Regions from separate parts of the Phytopseudomonas flavescens genome, predicted to be linked through region 1. Evidence: predicted binding sites of a transcription regulator. Region 1 holds the regulator's gene; each other region holds the start of a gene.
The links. Region 1 encodes sigma-54, which starts transcription at its own class of promoters, with help from an activator protein. Its sites were predicted from a motif close to ANTGGCATNNANNTTGCTNT; they were not measured.

Region 1 (3,662 bases):
AGCTACAAGGGTCGCCAGGTCGTTCGCGACGTCAGCCTGAGCATCGAAAGCGGGCAGATCGTCGGCCTGCTCGGCCCCAACGGCGCCGGCAAAACCACCTGCTTCTACATGATCGTCGGCCTGGTTCAGGCCGATCAGGGCCGCGTGCTGATCGACGATCTCGACGTCAGCCACCAACCCATGCATGGCCGTGCTCGCGCCGGTATCGGCTACCTGCCTCAGGAAGCCTCGATCTTTCGCAAGCTGAGCGTCTCCGACAACATCATGGCGATCCTGGAAACGCGCAAGGACCTCAACCGTGCGCAGCGTCTGCAGGAGCTGGAAAGCCTGCTGCAGGAATTCCACATCACGCACATCCGCGACAACCTGGGCATGAGCCTCTCGGGTGGCGAACGCCGCCGCGTCGAAATCGCCCGCGCCCTCGCCACCTCGCCGAAATTCATCCTTCTCGATGAGCCCTTCGCCGGCGTCGACCCGATCTCGGTCGGTGACATCAAGCAAATCATTCACCACCTCAAGGCCAAAGGCATTGGCGTGCTGATCACCGACCACAACGTGCGCGAAACCCTGGATATCTGCGAAACCGCCTACATCGTCAGCGATGGTCAACTGATCGCCGAAGGCGATTCCGCTGCGATCCTGGCCAACCAGGTGGTCAAGGAAGTCTATCTGGGCCACGAATTCCGCCTGTAACGAATTTCCCGCCGATGAACGCCCAGCGCCCGCTACCCACGACAGGGTCGTAATGAAATGGTAACGGGCTCTAGGCAAAGCACTCGGATTCAGGCATATAATTTGCTTCCTAGTGGCGCTTTGGCGCCCTGTCGTGGATCGCGCACAGACGCCAGATAAGGTCTGCAATGAAACCATCGCTAGTCCTGAAAATGGGCCAGCAGCTGACGATGACACCGCAGCTGCAACAAGCCATTCGCCTGCTCCAACTGTCCACGCTGGATCTGCAACAGGAGATCCAGGAGGCACTGGAGTCGAACCCGATGCTCGAGCGTCAGGAAGAAGGCGACGACTTCGACAATTCGGACCCCATGGCCGACGGCGCGGAAAGCGCACCCACGGCGGCCGCTCAGGAAGAGAAATTTCAGGAACCAACTTTCCAGGAAAACACCCAGACCGTCGACAATCTGGAAGAAGGCGAATGGGGCGAGCGAATCCCCAGCGAACTGCCGGTCGACACGGCCTGGGAAGACGTCTATCAGACCAGCGCCAGCAGCCTGCCAAGCAATGATGACGACGAGTGGGACTTCACCACTCGCACCTCTGCCGGCGAGAGCCTGCAGAGTCACATGCTCTGGCAACTCAACCTGGCACCTATGTCCGACAAGGACCGCCTCATCGCAGTGACGCTGATCGACTGCATCAATGGTCAGGGCTACCTCGAGGAAACCCTCGAAGAAATCACCGACGCCTTCGACCCCGAACTCGATGTCGAGCTCGATGAAGTCGAAGCCGTGCTGCACCGCATCCAGCAGTTCGAGCCTTCCGGCATCGCCGCCCGCGACCTGCGCGAGTGCCTGCTTCTGCAACTGCGCCAACTGCCGGCCAATACCCCCTGGCTGAGCGAGGCCCAGCGCCTCACCAGTGACTACCTCGACCTGCTCGGCAGCCGCGACTACAGCCAGCTGATGCGCCGCATGAAGCTCAAGGAAGACGAGCTGCGCCCGGTCATCGAGCTGATTCAGAGCCTCAACCCGCGCCCCGGTTCGCAGATCGAATCGAGCGAGCCCGAGTACGTGGTGCCTGACGTGATCGTGCGCAAGCACAACGATCGCTGGCTGGTGGAACTCAACCAGGAGGCCATGCCTCGCCTGCGCGTCAACGCGCAGTACGCAGGCTTCGTGAAGCGCGCCGACTCCAGCGCCGACAACACCTTCATGCGCAATCAGTTGCAGGAAGCACGCTGGTTCATCAAGAGCCTGCAGAGCCGCAACGAAACCCTGATGAAGGTCGCGACGCAGATCGTCGAACACCAGCGCGGCTTCCTCGACTACGGCGACGAAGCCATGAAGCCGTTGGTACTGCACGACATCGCCGAAGCGGTGGGCATGCACGAATCGACCATCTCACGCGTCACCACCCAGAAGTACATGCATACACCGCGTGGCATTTACGAGCTGAAATACTTCTTCTCCAGCCACGTCAGCACCTCCGAAGGCGGCGAATGTTCGTCCACCGCGATCCGCGCGATCATCAAGAAACTGGTCGCCGCGGAAAATGCGAAAAAGCCATTGAGCGATAGCAAGATCGCTGGTTTACTGGAAGCACAGGGCATTCAAGTGGCGCGCCGCACAGTCGCCAAGTACCGTGAATCGCTCGGTATAGCGCCTTCGAGCGAACGCAAACGACTGATGTGAGCGGCCTTGTAGTAGAGCCCCAGTGTTCCTGCGGCAGGTGTATAGCCTGCCACTCACACACGGCAACAAGGAGAAGCGGTATGCAAGTCAACATCAGTGGGCACCAGCTGGATGTGACAGACGCACTACGCAGCTACATCGAGGAAAAGCTCGGACGTCTCGAGCGGCACTTCGACAAGATCACCAATGTGCAGGTCATCCTGGAGGTCGAGAAGCTCAAGCAGAAAGTCGAAGCCACCTTGCACATCGCCGGAGGCGAAGTGGTGGCCAATGCCGAGCATGAAGACATGTACGCCGCCATCGATCTACTGACCGACAAACTTGACCGCCAACTCATCAAGCACAAGGAAAAACAGCTCGACCGCCAGCAGGGCGCAATGGCCCGCTGACCTCGTCCTTCTCCTATGATCCGACTTGAAAATATCCTGACCCCCGGCCGTTCCCTCGTGAACGTGCCGGGCGGCAGTAAAAAGCGTGTACTCGAACAGATAGCTGCCGTGATCGCGCGCGACCTGCCCGATCTCGATGGCCAGACCATCTATGAAAGCCTGATCGCCCGGGAGAAACTCGGCTCGACCGGTTTCGGCAATGGCATCGCCATTCCTCATTGCCGCTTGCCCGGGTGCAGCTCACCGATCAGTGCGCTGCTGAAACTCGACGCCGCGGTGGATTTCGACGCAATCGATGGCGCCCCTGTCGATTTGCTGTTCGTGCTGCTGGTTCCCGAAGCAGCGACCGATGAGCACCTGGAACTGCTGCGCCAGATCGCCAGCATGTTCGACCGCGAGGACGTTCGCGAGCGACTGCGCCAGGCTCAGGACAGTCAATCGCTGTACCAGACCGTAGTGAACGTGCAGAACGGCCAATAGCCCTACACAGGATGAGCCCATGCGCCTGATCATCGTCAGCGGCCGTTCCGGCTCGGGCAAGAGCACCGCTCTCGACGTGCTCGAGGACAACGGCTTCTATTGCATCGACAATCTGCCTGCCGGCCTGCTTCCCGAGCTGGCCGAACGGGCGTTGCTGCACACCGAGCTGTTGCACCCGCAAGTCGCGGTGTCGATAGACGCACGCAACCTGCCCAGCCAGCTCAAGCGTTTCTCCGAACTGCTCGACGAAGTGCGCGGCCGCAATATCCGCTGCGATGTCCTGTACCTGGATGCCAGCGAAGAAACGCTGCTCAAGCGCTTTTCGGAGACGCGCAGGCGTCATCCGCTGACCAACGACCAGCGCTCGCTGGCCGAGGCCATGGTCGACGAGACCAAGCTGCTGAGCCCGATCATCGACCGTGCC
Region 2 (3,662 bases), 3.0 Mb from region 1:
CTGAGTGGTGATCATGTTGACCATCTCCTCGACCACGCTGACGTTGGAGTTTTCCAGGGTGTTCTGCAGGGTCGTACCCAAGCCGTTGAGGCCGGGCGTGCCGACCTGCGGCGCACCGCTGGAGGCGGTCTCCAGGAACAGGTTGTTGCCGATCGCTTCCAGACCCGCCGGGTTGATGAAGTCGGTGATCTGGATGTTGCCGACGATCTGCGGCTGCGGGTTGCCGGTGGTGGTCACCGACGCGGTGCCGTCCTCACCCACGGTGAAGGTACGCACTTCCGGTGGCAGCACGATGGCCGGCTCCAGCGCGAAACCCTGAGACGTCACCACCTGGCCATCGGAGTTCAGGTGAAAGCTGCCGTCACGGGTGTAGGACACCGTGCCATCGGGCATCAGTACCTGAAAGAAGCCGCGGCCGTTGATCGCCATGTCCATCGGCTGCTCGGTGGTCTGCAGGCTACCGGCAGTGAAGATCTTCTGCGTGCCATTGATACGCACACCGGTACCGAGCTGCAGGCCGGAAGGCAGCTGGCTGTCCTGGCTGGACTGACCGCCAGGCTGGCGACGGATCTGGTACAGCAGGTCCTCGAACTCGGCGCGATCGCGCTTGAAGCCCGTGGTGGACACGTTGGCCAGGTTGTTGGAAATGGTCGTCAGGTTCATGTCCTGAGCGGACAGGCCGGTCTTGCTGACCCAAAGTGCCGGAAGCATAGCGTTTCTCCTCGGGCGCCGGATTCATGGCGCCGCGCGTTTGGTTATCAGGTCATTTGCAAGACACGCGCCATGGCGGTGTCATTGTCTTCTGCGGTACGCATCATCTTTACCGACAGCTCGAACTGCCGGGACAGCGCCAGAATCGAGGTCATTTCCTCGACGGCATTGACGTTGCTGGACTCGAGAAAGCCCGAAGTAATCTGCACGGTGGCGTCGGCTTCCGGTGGCTGCGGGCCGTTGAAACGGATCATGCCGTCGCTGCCCTTCTGCATCTGCTTGAGGTCCGGGTTCACCAGCCGCAACCTGTCGACCTCGGCCAACACATTGGGCGCCTCGCCCAAGGCACGGATGCTGATGGTGCCGTCCTGGCCAATCTCGATCTTCTGCTCGGGCGGCACGGCGATCGGCCCGGCATTGCCCATCACCGGCATGCCATTACCGGTGCGCAGCATGCCCATGGCATCCACGTTGAGGCTCGCAGTACGCACATAGGCTTCGGTGCCATCGGGCGACTGCACGGCCAACCAGCCCTTGCCACCAATCGCCACATCCAGATCACGACCGGTTTCCTGCAAGGAGCCAGGCGTGAAATCGGTACCGGGTCGCTCGCTCATGGCGAACACACGGCTAGGCTGCGTTTCTCCAAAAATCGGCATCGAGCGCGCCTGCTCGAAATCGCGGCGAAAACCGCTCGTGGAGATGTTCGCCAGATTGTTGGCGTGGGCACGCTGGGCCAACGTGTTGTTGTGGGCACCAGTCATGGAGACGTACAGCATCTTGTCCATGTTTCCTCCGAGGTGGGGCAACTCGCCCGCGACTCTGACAAGAGCTTAAAAGCAATTCACGTGCCACCAACCACAAAAAATCGCAACCTAATGATTTTATTGGATTTATATAAACGAAACAGGCTCCCGAGGGAGCCTGTAATTTGTCGCTTGGCGAGTTGTTGCCGCTAGCGGCAACGACTCCCTGACGCGGGCATCAACGCAGGTTGATGATCGTCTGCGTGATGGCGCTCTCGGTCTCGATGGTTTTGGCGTTGGCCTGATAGTTGCGCTGGGCAACGATCAGGTTGACCAGCTGATCCGACAGCTCGACGTTGGAATCTTCCAGCGCCCCAGCCTGCAACGACCCCAGGGTGCCGCTTTTTGGCGTGCCGATGACCGGCTCACCAGATGCCGACGATTGAACCCACGCCGTTTTGCCAACCGGTGTAAGCCCCTGCATGTTGGCGAAGTTGGCCAGCACCAGTTGGCCCTGAACTTTGGTCTGGCCATTGGTATAGCGAGCGAACAGAACACCGGTCTCGTCAATTTCCAGGCCCGACAGCTCCCCGGTGCTATAACCGTCCTGCTCGACCTTGGCGACCGCAAACGTACTGTTGTACTGCGAAGACCCACGGAAATCGAACTTCACCGCCCCGCTGGCCGTGGAACCGTTTGCTGCCCAGGTCGTACCCTCGGCATTGGTCGGCGCCGCAGGCACCCAGCCATTCATGCTGAGGGTGCCATCAGGGTTCATCGACAACCCTGTGCTCAGCCTTGCCGGATCGATGGTCTGCAGCTTGCCGGACGAGTCGAAGCTCACCCCTGCCGAAAGCGCCTGAGTACTGGTCGGATCCAGCGGATTACGACCGTCCACCAGAATCTTCACGTCCCAGTTGTTCGCTCCGGTCTTCACGAAGTACTGGGTGAAGGAGTGCGCATTGCCCTGGGCGTCGTAAATATTGACCGAGGTGGAACGGTTGTAGCTGGTCGGATCCGCCGGGTTGAACGAAGCGTTGGCTGCAGTGGTACCCGCCGCAGCCCCCGCCGCATTGGCAGCCGCAAGCTGTGCAGGCGTTGCAGCCGCAGTGGCGGCCGCGATCTCGGCAGGCGTCGGGTTCGGGTTACCCGGCAACAAAGAGCCGTTGAACGCGGTTTGATAGGCGCCGTCATAGGCGCTCTGGCGCAGCACCGGGACGCTCTCGGTCGAGTTCAGGTTGAACGGCTGAGTAATGGTGGACGTAGCCCTAGGCGCCTGGCTAGCCGTTTCCACCTTCAGGTTGCCGATGATGCCGTTCTGCAAATTACCGTTGGCATCCACGCCATAACCCTGCAGGTTATGGCCGAAATTGTTGACGATGAAGCCTTCACGATCAGTACCGAAGTAACCGGCACGGGTGTAGCTGATATCGCCATTGTTGCTGGTGCGGAAAAAACCGTTGCCCTGAATGGCCAGATCCAGCGAGTTCTGCGTGTAGTTGATGTTGCCCTGGCTGAACAATTGGGACACATCGCTGAGCAGCACACCGCTACCGATCGGGTTGGAGCCACTGCTGAGCATCGACGAGGCATACAGGTCGGCGAACTCGGCACGCGACTGCTTGAAGCCCGCAGTACCGGCGTTGGCGATGTTGTTACCGGTCACATTGAGGTCACTGGTTGCAGCGCGCAGGCCGCTAAGACCGATATTGAACGACATGAAAAATCTCCTTGCCGAAAGCCCGGCAGTTATAGCCTGTTAATTACTGACCAATGACCTGCACTTGCGAAAGTGGCACATTGCCGACCCCTGCAAGATTGAGCATCAATTCGTTGCCGCCCAGCGTGACGCTGTCGACGTTGGCCGGCAGCAAGGTGTAGAGCCCCTTGGTTTCGTTGCCGTAGGTCGCCTGCGCCTCGAACCTGTAGGTACCCGGCTTCATCACATTGCCGCTGGCATCCTTGCCGTCCCAGATGAAGCTCACGTTGCCAGCCTGCTGCTCACCCAGGTTGATGCGGCTCACCACCGCACCGGCAGTGTCATAAACGTTGACGTACACGTTGCTGCTGCTGGTTGGCAGCACGGCACTGGCCTTGAAGCTTTCACTGGTATCGACCACCGCCTTGTCCACCGGCACGATCACCTTGCGACCGACCAGCGAAGAAGCCTGCAGGGCCTGGGAAGACTGGTAGCCGGAGAGAATG
Region 3 (3,662 bases), 1.0 Mb from region 1:
CGGCCGGCCTCTCTCTGGGGGGCCGGCTTTCCTCAGGCTGTGTGAAAAACTCCGCGTTCGACCGGCCGGTTTTTCACACGGCCTGTTTCGCGTAGTGGAAGGGAATTCGAATGACTGCATCCTGGGCCTGGATGACACTGCTCGCCGCCGGCATCTGCGAAGTGATGTACGCCTCCGCCATTCCTCGTACCCAGGGCTTCACGCGGCTTTGGCCGAGCCTTTACTGCATCGTCTTCATCGCCCTGAGCATGTACCTGCTGGCGCTCTCGGCCCGCTACCTGCCAATGGGCACCGCCTATGCCGTGTGGGTCGGTATCGGTGCGGTCGGCACGGCGATCTACGGCATCGTCTACCTCAACGAACCCGCTACGCTGGCGCGACTCGTTTGCCTGGTGCTGATCATCTGTGGAGTGGCCGGCCTGAAGCTGTTCAGTCCGGTGGGCTGAGCCCGGGGCGATCGATTCGCCCAGGCGCCAGCCCTGAGCGAATTGGCTGCGCACGTGTGCCATCGGGTTGTGTCGTTCAGCACCCAGGTTCGTCGAAGAGGTGCTGGCCGTCAGCCGACCCAGAGCGTGCTCCGGGTGCGGCTGGCAGGCTCAGAGGGCGGCGTCGTCCAGTTCGCCGGTTCTGATCCGTACGATGCTTTCCAGGTTCTGGATGAATACCTTGCCATCGCCGATCTTGCCGGTGCGGGCGGTTTTCAGGATGACGTCCACGGCGTGTTGACAGAGGTCGTCCGACACCACCATTTCCAGCTTGATCTTGGGCAGCAGTTGCACCTCGTATTCGGCGCCCCGGTAGACCTCCGTGTGCCCTTTCTGTCGGCCGTAGCCCCTGGCTTCGGTGGCCGTGACGCCGTTGACGCCAACGTCGGTGAGCGCTTCACGCACGGCGTCGAGCAGGAAGGGCTTGATGATCGCGGTGATCAGTTTCATCGCTGTGACCCTCAGTTCGAGTACTTGTAGCCGACTTCGCCATGGGCGGAGAGATCGAGGCCATCAACCTCGGTTTCCTCGTCCACGCGCAGCCCACCGCAGACTGCGTCGGCAATCTTGTAAGCGATCAGGCTGGTGATGGCCGAGAAGACAATGCTGAACAGGATGGCACCGCCGTTGACCAGCAGCTGGTCGAGCAGGCCGCGGCCTTCGATGAAGCCCTGGCCGCCAATGGCGGCAAGCGCGAACACGGGAGTCAGCAGGCCGCCGAGGATGCCCGCGACGCCATGCACGCCGAACACGTCGAAGGCATCGTCCAGGCCGATCATCGGCTTGAGCTTTTCTACCGACCAGACGCACACCGGGCCTGCGATGAAGCCCAGCAGGATGGCGCCCATCGGCCCTACGAAGCCGCAGGCCGGGGTGACGGCCACCAGGCCGGCAATGGCCCCGGACAGCGCGCCGAACAGGCTCGGCCGGCCACGGTGTCGCCATTCCACGATCATCCAGCCCAATGCGCCTGCGCAACTGGCGAGCATGGTGTTGACCATCACCAGCATGGCGTAGCCGTTGGCGGCCAGTGCGCAGCCGCCGCAGAAGCCCAGCCAGCCCACCCACAGCAAGGAGCCGCCGGTAAGGGTCATGGTCATGTTGTGCGGCGTCAGCGACGGCGTGCCGAAACCGCGACGGCGGCCCAGCAGCCAGGCACCCACCAGTGCGGCGATACCGACGTTGAGGTGCACCACATTGCCGCCAGCGAAGTCCTGCACGCCGAGATCGAACACCCAGCCACCGCCCCAGGCCATGTGTGCCATGGGGATGTAGTTGATGGTCAGCCACACGGCCATGAACACCATCACCGCGGCGAACTTCATGCGCTCGGCGAACCCGCCGACGATGATCGCCGGGGTAATGGCCGCGAACAGCAGCATGAACAGGAAGTACAGATACTCCGGGATGGTGCCGACTACCGAGTCCTTGGTGATGCCGGCCATGAACAGCTTGTCCAGGCCACCGATCACCGCGTGCAGCGAGCCGCCGTTGGTGAAGGTCAGGCTGTAGCCGTAGATCGCGAACAGCACCGACATCAGCGATGCGGTGCAGAACACCTGCATGAGAACCGAGAGGACGTTCTTGGTTCGTGCCATACCGCCATAGAACAGCGCCAGGCCCGGGAGGGTCATCAGCAGTACCACCAGCGAGCAGAGCGCCACGAACGCCGTGTCGCCGCTGTCGATCGGCGCTGCCGCCTCGTCGGCGAGAGCGGCGGCGCTGGCGAGCACCAGAGGAAAAACCAACATACTGCGGCCTATCTGTGAACACCGAACCATTGCCTGTTGCCTCCAACCGACGGGGGATTGAACCGGCCGCTGTCGGTGGCGAACCGGATCTGCTGCCCCGCGGAAGGTCAGCGCAGAAGCACCGACATATATTCCTGTGGGGCAATTAACTTCCCCTCTGGTAAAGCAATAGGCCTGCCAGAATCGTTGCGCGCCGAGCTGTTTCAGCTAACCCACTGAGCTCAAAACAATTTGTTACATGTTGGCTGAGGGCCGCGGAATACCTGAGGTGCGCGCCGTGCATTGTCCTGGTGCGCAAGGTGTGGGGCTGCTACTTAGTGGGCAGAGCAAGGGCGTGCTGCGAGGGATGACCGGCGGCGGTTGCCGCCGGTCGAAGGGTTATTTCAGCTTGTCGAGTTCTTCATCAGGCAGTGCGTAGCTGTGTTTCTCGTGAATGATGGTCGCGATCAGCGCGTAGAGGCTGACGGCGGCGACCAGAAAGCTGATGAAGATCAGGATGGCGGGTTTGTCGGCGAAGGTGAATACAGCGCTGGCACCTTCGTAGGTGGTGATGCTCATGGCGATACTCCTCGGGATGAGCCGGCCGCCCTTGCGGCCGGCCAGGGGTCATTTGGCGGGGGCGGCGGTCAGTGGCGGCTGTGCGGCGTTGCCACCCACCGTACTGCTCTGCCCGTACATGCTGCTCCACTCCGGATAGGCCTGGGCCGGCACTTCGGTCAGGTCGAGGCCACGTTCCTCGGCATGCGCCGGCACGCGCAGGATGCCGGCCTTGTTGAGGGCGTAGGAGATGCCGTAGCCGGGGAAGAAGCCCAGCGCGGCCATCACCAGTGCGCCGCCGAGCTGGCCGAAGAAACTGATCTCCGGCATGCCGTTCACGTTCGGGTAACCGGCCAGGAAGATGCCGCTGATCAGCAGACCGGCGAAACCGCCGAAGCCGTGCACGGCGAACGCGCCGACGGCATCGTCCAGCTTGAACTTGAGCAGCAGGTTGTTGACCAGCGGCGCCAGGGCGGAAACGCCCATGCCGATGAGGTAGGCCAGCCCGGGGTGGTAGAGGTCCAGGCCGGGCGCCACCGAGATGATGCCGACCAGACCACCGGACATCATCCAGTAGGGTTCGCGGGTGGTCAGGTAGGCACCGATCAGGCCGCCGGCGAAACCCATCAGGGTATTGAAGGAGAAGGCGGAGAGGTTGGTCGGCTGGCCGTAGATGTTGATCCACTGAGCGCCCGAGTTGTAGATGATGCAGCCGCCGAGGAAGCCGAAGAAGCCGACGATGATCAGCATCAGGCCGACCACGCTCATCGGCATGCTGTGGCCGACGATGGCGTTGGCGCTGCCGTCCGGGTTGAAGCGGCCGATGCGTGCACCGAGGTTGATCAGCACGCCAAGGGCGAAGAAGCCGGCGATCATGTGCACCACGCCC
Region 4 (3,662 bases), 2.3 Mb from region 1:
TCTGGTACCCGGCGATTCGGCCCTGGGCTATCGCCTGCCGCTGGATTCCCTGCCCTGGGTCAAAGCCGAGGAATTCCCCTACGTGACGCCAGCGGACCCGTCTCAGGTGTTCGCGCCGCTGCCGGCCTCCGCCGAGTTGCAGTACCAGGCGCGCGGCGTCTGGAATGGCAGCCGAGGCAATGCGCCAGCCAAACCCAAACGCGGTCAGTCGGCAGCCGACGTGGTGCGCACGGCATTGTGCGCCGAGCCTCGCGATGGCCGGCTGTACCTGTTCATGCCGCCGCTGAGTGACCTCGAGGATTATCTGGAGCTGGCCGCCGCCATCGAGGACACCGCTGCCGAACTGGATTGCCCGGTGCTCCTCGAGGGGTACGAGCCGCCTAACGACCCGCGACTGCAGTTCTTCCGGGTGACCCCGGACCCTGGCGTGATCGAGGTGAATATCCACCCGGCGGCCAGTTGGGACGAGCTGGTCGAACGCACCGAGTTCCTCTATGAACAGGCGCGTCAGTGCCGCCTGAGCAGCGAGAAGTTCATGATCGATGGCCGCCACACCGGTACCGGCGGCGGCAACCACTTCGTTCTCGGTGGCGCCACACCTGTGGATTCGCCCTTCCTGCGCCGCCCCGATCTGCTGCGCAGCCTGATCAGCTACTGGCACAATCACCCGTCGTTGTCCTATTTGTTCTCCGGGTTGTTCATCGGTCCGACCTCCCAGGCGCCCCGGGTCGACGAGGCGCGCAACGATGCCCTCTACGAGCTGGAAATCGCCTTCGCACAGATGCCCGAGCCCGGTCGCGAGTGCCCGCCGTGGCTGGTCGACCGCCTGCTGCGCAATCTGCTGGTCGATGTCTCCGGCAATACCCACCGTGCCGAGTTCTGCATCGACAAGTTGTATTCCCCGGATTCGGCCTCCGGGCGTCTTGGTCTGCTCGAGCTGCGTGCCTTCGAAATGCCGCCGCACGCGCAGATGAGCCTGGCCCAGCAGTTGTTGCTGCGGGCGCTGATCGCGCGGTTCTGGAAGGAGCCTTACCGGCCCGCACGCCTGGTGCGCTGGGGTACCGAACTGCATGACCGCTTCTTGCTGTCGCACTTCGTCGAGCAGGATTTTGCCGATGTGCTGCAGGAACTGACCACCTTCGGTTACCGCCTGCGCGCCGACTGGTTCGCACCGCATTTCGAGTTTCGCTTCCCCAAGGCCGGCGACTTCAACGTCAAGGGCATCGATCTGGAGCTGCGTCAGGCGCTGGAGCCCTGGCATGTGCTGGGCGAAGAGGGCGCGGTGGGCGGTACGGTGCGTTATGTCGACTCGTCCCTCGAGCGGATGCAGGTCAAGGTCAATGGCCTGACCCCGGATCGTTACGTGTTGACCTGCAATGGCGTGCCGGTCCCGCTGCGAGCGACCGGCAAGGTCGGTGAGTTCGTCGCCGGGGTGCGCTTCCGTGCCTGGCAGCCCGCGGCCTGTCTGCAGCCGACCATCGGCGTGCATGCGCCGCTGATTTTCGACCTGGTGGATACCTGGATGAACCGCTCCATCGGCGGATGCCAGTATCATGTCGCCCATCCCGGTGGGCGAAACTATGACAGCCTGCCGGTGAACGCCTATGAGGCGGAAAGCCGGCGCCTGGCACGCTTCTTCCGCCTTGGGCATAGCCCGGGTAAACGGGCTGCGCTGACGCCAAGCAGTAATCAGGAGTTGCCAACGACCCTGGATCTGCGCCGCATCTGAGAACCTGCGCAACGTCGGCTGCGCGCCGACGCTGCGGCGTTAAAAACAGCTCAGGAGTGCGCATGTACACCAGTACACTCCGCTTCCTGGCCTGTTTTTGGGGGCGCCAAGCCCTTGCCGTGCTCTAGCTCGCGCGATGTTGAGTGGGTTTTACTGGCGCAGGTTATGCTTTCACCGTGCAACGCCTACGCTAAGCCAACGACAAGACGTCACCAAGAATCACCGAGACATTGATGCCTGATCTGCTCGCCGATTACCCGTCCAACGATGGGGCCTACGATGAACTGCTCGATGCCAGCGGGCAGGTTCGCCCGCATTGGCGCAGGCTGCTGACCCAACTGCAGCGCAGCCGCCCGGCACAGCTGCAGCAGCGTCAGGCCATGCTGACCCGACAGATCCAGGAGAATGGCGTTACCTACAACGTGTACGCCGATCCCGATGGTGCGGATCGCCCCTGGGAACTGGACCTGCTGCCCAATCTGATTCCCGCGGCCGAGTGGCAGACCATCGCTGCCGGCGTGGCCCAGCGTGCGGCGTTGCTCGACAAGGTACTGGCCGACCTTTACGGCCCTCAGCAGCTACTGGCCGACGGCCTGCTGCCGCCGGAGCTGGTCTTCGGCCACGAGAACTTTCTCTGGCCCTGCCAGGGCTTGCAGCCGCCAGGCGGTACCTTCCTGCATGTGTATGCCGTGGACCTGGCGCGGGCGCCCGATGGCCGCTGGTGGGTCACGGCCGATCGTACCCAGGCGCCCTCCGGGGCGGGCTACGCCCTGGAAAACCGGCAAATCGTTTCCCGCGCCTTCCCCGAGCTGTACCGGGACCTGGGCGTGCAGTACCTGGCGGGGTTCTTCCGCACCCTGCAGGACACCCTGGCGCGTCAGGCGCCCGCCGATGGCGAGACGCCGCTGGTGGTGGTGCTGACACCCGGGCGATTCAACGAGAGCTATTTCGAACACCTGTACCTGGCCCGTCAGCTCGGTTATCCGCTGGTCGAAGGCAGCGACCTGACCGTGCGCGACGCCACCCTGTACCTCAAGACCCTGGCGGGGTTGCGCCGCGTACATGCGGTGCTGCGCCGTCTCGACGACGATTTCTGCGACCCCCTCGAACTGCGTACCGACTCCGCACTGGGCGTGCCCGGCCTGTTGGAGGCGGTGCGTCAGGGCCGCGTGCTGGTCGCCAACGCGCTCGGTAGCGGTGTGCTGGAAGCGCCCGGGCTGCCAGGCTTTCTGCCGGCGATCAGCGAGAAGCTGCTGGGTGAGCCGCTGCTGCTGCCGAGCATCGCCAGTTGGTGGTGCGGCGAGCCACCGGTATTGGAGCAAGCCCTGGAAAAACTCCCCGAGCTGCTTATCCGGCCGAGCTTCCCATCGCAGAGCTTCACCCCGGTATTCGGCCGTGATCTGGATGCCGCGCAGCGTGCCGAGCTGACTGCAAGGCTGCGGCTGCGCCCTTATGCCTATGTCGCTCAGGCGCTGGCGCAACTGTCCCAGGCGCCGGTCTGGCAGGGGGAGGGCAAGCTGCAATCCCGCGCCATCGGCATGCGCGTGTTCGCCGTGGCCAGTGCCGACGGCTACCGGGTGATGGCGGGCGGCTTGACCCGCGTGGCCGCAGAAGCCGACGCCGAGGTGGTGTCGATGCAGCGTGGCGGTGCCAGCAAGGACACCTGGGTGCTCGGCGAGCGCCACGGCCCCGGTGAACCGTGGCAGGGTATGCGCCCGCTGGGCGCAGCCGATCTGGTGCGCAGCGACCCCTATCTGCCGTCACGGGTGGTGGAAAACCTGTTCTGGTTCGGTCGCTACAGCGAGCGCTGTGAGGACAGCGCGCGGCTGCTGCGCATCATGCTCGGTCGTTACGTCGATGACGATGATGACCCGCAGGCTCTGGAGGCGGCGCTGGATCTTGGCGAAAGCCTCGGCCTGTTGCCCGATGAGGA

Region 2: FHR27_RS12195 (flagellar basal body rod protein FlgF) is a predicted target of sigma-54. The motif match lies at 1,548-1,567, and genes of this name have one in related genera.
Region 3: FHR27_RS21200 (ammonium transporter) is a predicted target of sigma-54. The motif match lies at 2,399-2,418, and genes of this name have one in related genera.
Region 4: FHR27_RS15450 (circularly permuted type 2 ATP-grasp protein) is a predicted target of sigma-54. The motif match lies at 1,882-1,901, and genes of this name have one in related genera.

What each region holds. Positions count from the first base shown of each region.
Region 1 is NZ_JACBYV010000001.1:5,753,089-5,756,750, reverse strand. Features, by position in the region: gene lptB (LPS export ABC transporter ATP-binding protein) at 1-693, shown strand, start outside; gene FHR27_RS25645 (RNA polymerase factor sigma-54) at 861-2,369, shown strand; gene hpf (ribosome hibernation-promoting factor, HPF/YfiA family) at 2,450-2,758, shown strand; gene ptsN (PTS IIA-like nitrogen regulatory protein PtsN) at 2,774-3,238, shown strand; gene rapZ (RNase adapter RapZ) at 3,258-3,662, shown strand, end outside.
Region 2 is NZ_JACBYV010000001.1:2,734,884-2,738,545, forward strand. Features, by position in the region: gene flgG (flagellar basal-body rod protein FlgG) at 1-711, opposite strand, end outside; gene FHR27_RS12195 (flagellar basal body rod protein FlgF) at 759-1,499, opposite strand; gene FHR27_RS12200 (flagellar hook protein FlgE) at 1,696-3,177, opposite strand; gene flgD (flagellar hook assembly protein FlgD) at 3,221-3,662, opposite strand, start outside.
Region 3 is NZ_JACBYV010000001.1:4,739,800-4,743,461, forward strand. Features, by position in the region: gene FHR27_RS21190 (DMT family transporter) at 111-446, shown strand; gene FHR27_RS21195 (P-II family nitrogen regulator) at 597-935, opposite strand; gene FHR27_RS21200 (ammonium transporter) at 947-2,266, opposite strand; gene FHR27_RS21205 (hypothetical protein) at 2,615-2,794, opposite strand; gene FHR27_RS21210 (ammonium transporter) at 2,843-3,662, opposite strand, start outside.
Region 4 is NZ_JACBYV010000001.1:3,458,404-3,462,065, reverse strand. Features, by position in the region: gene FHR27_RS15455 (transglutaminase family protein) at 1-1,729, shown strand, start outside; gene FHR27_RS15450 (circularly permuted type 2 ATP-grasp protein) at 1,963-3,662, shown strand, end outside.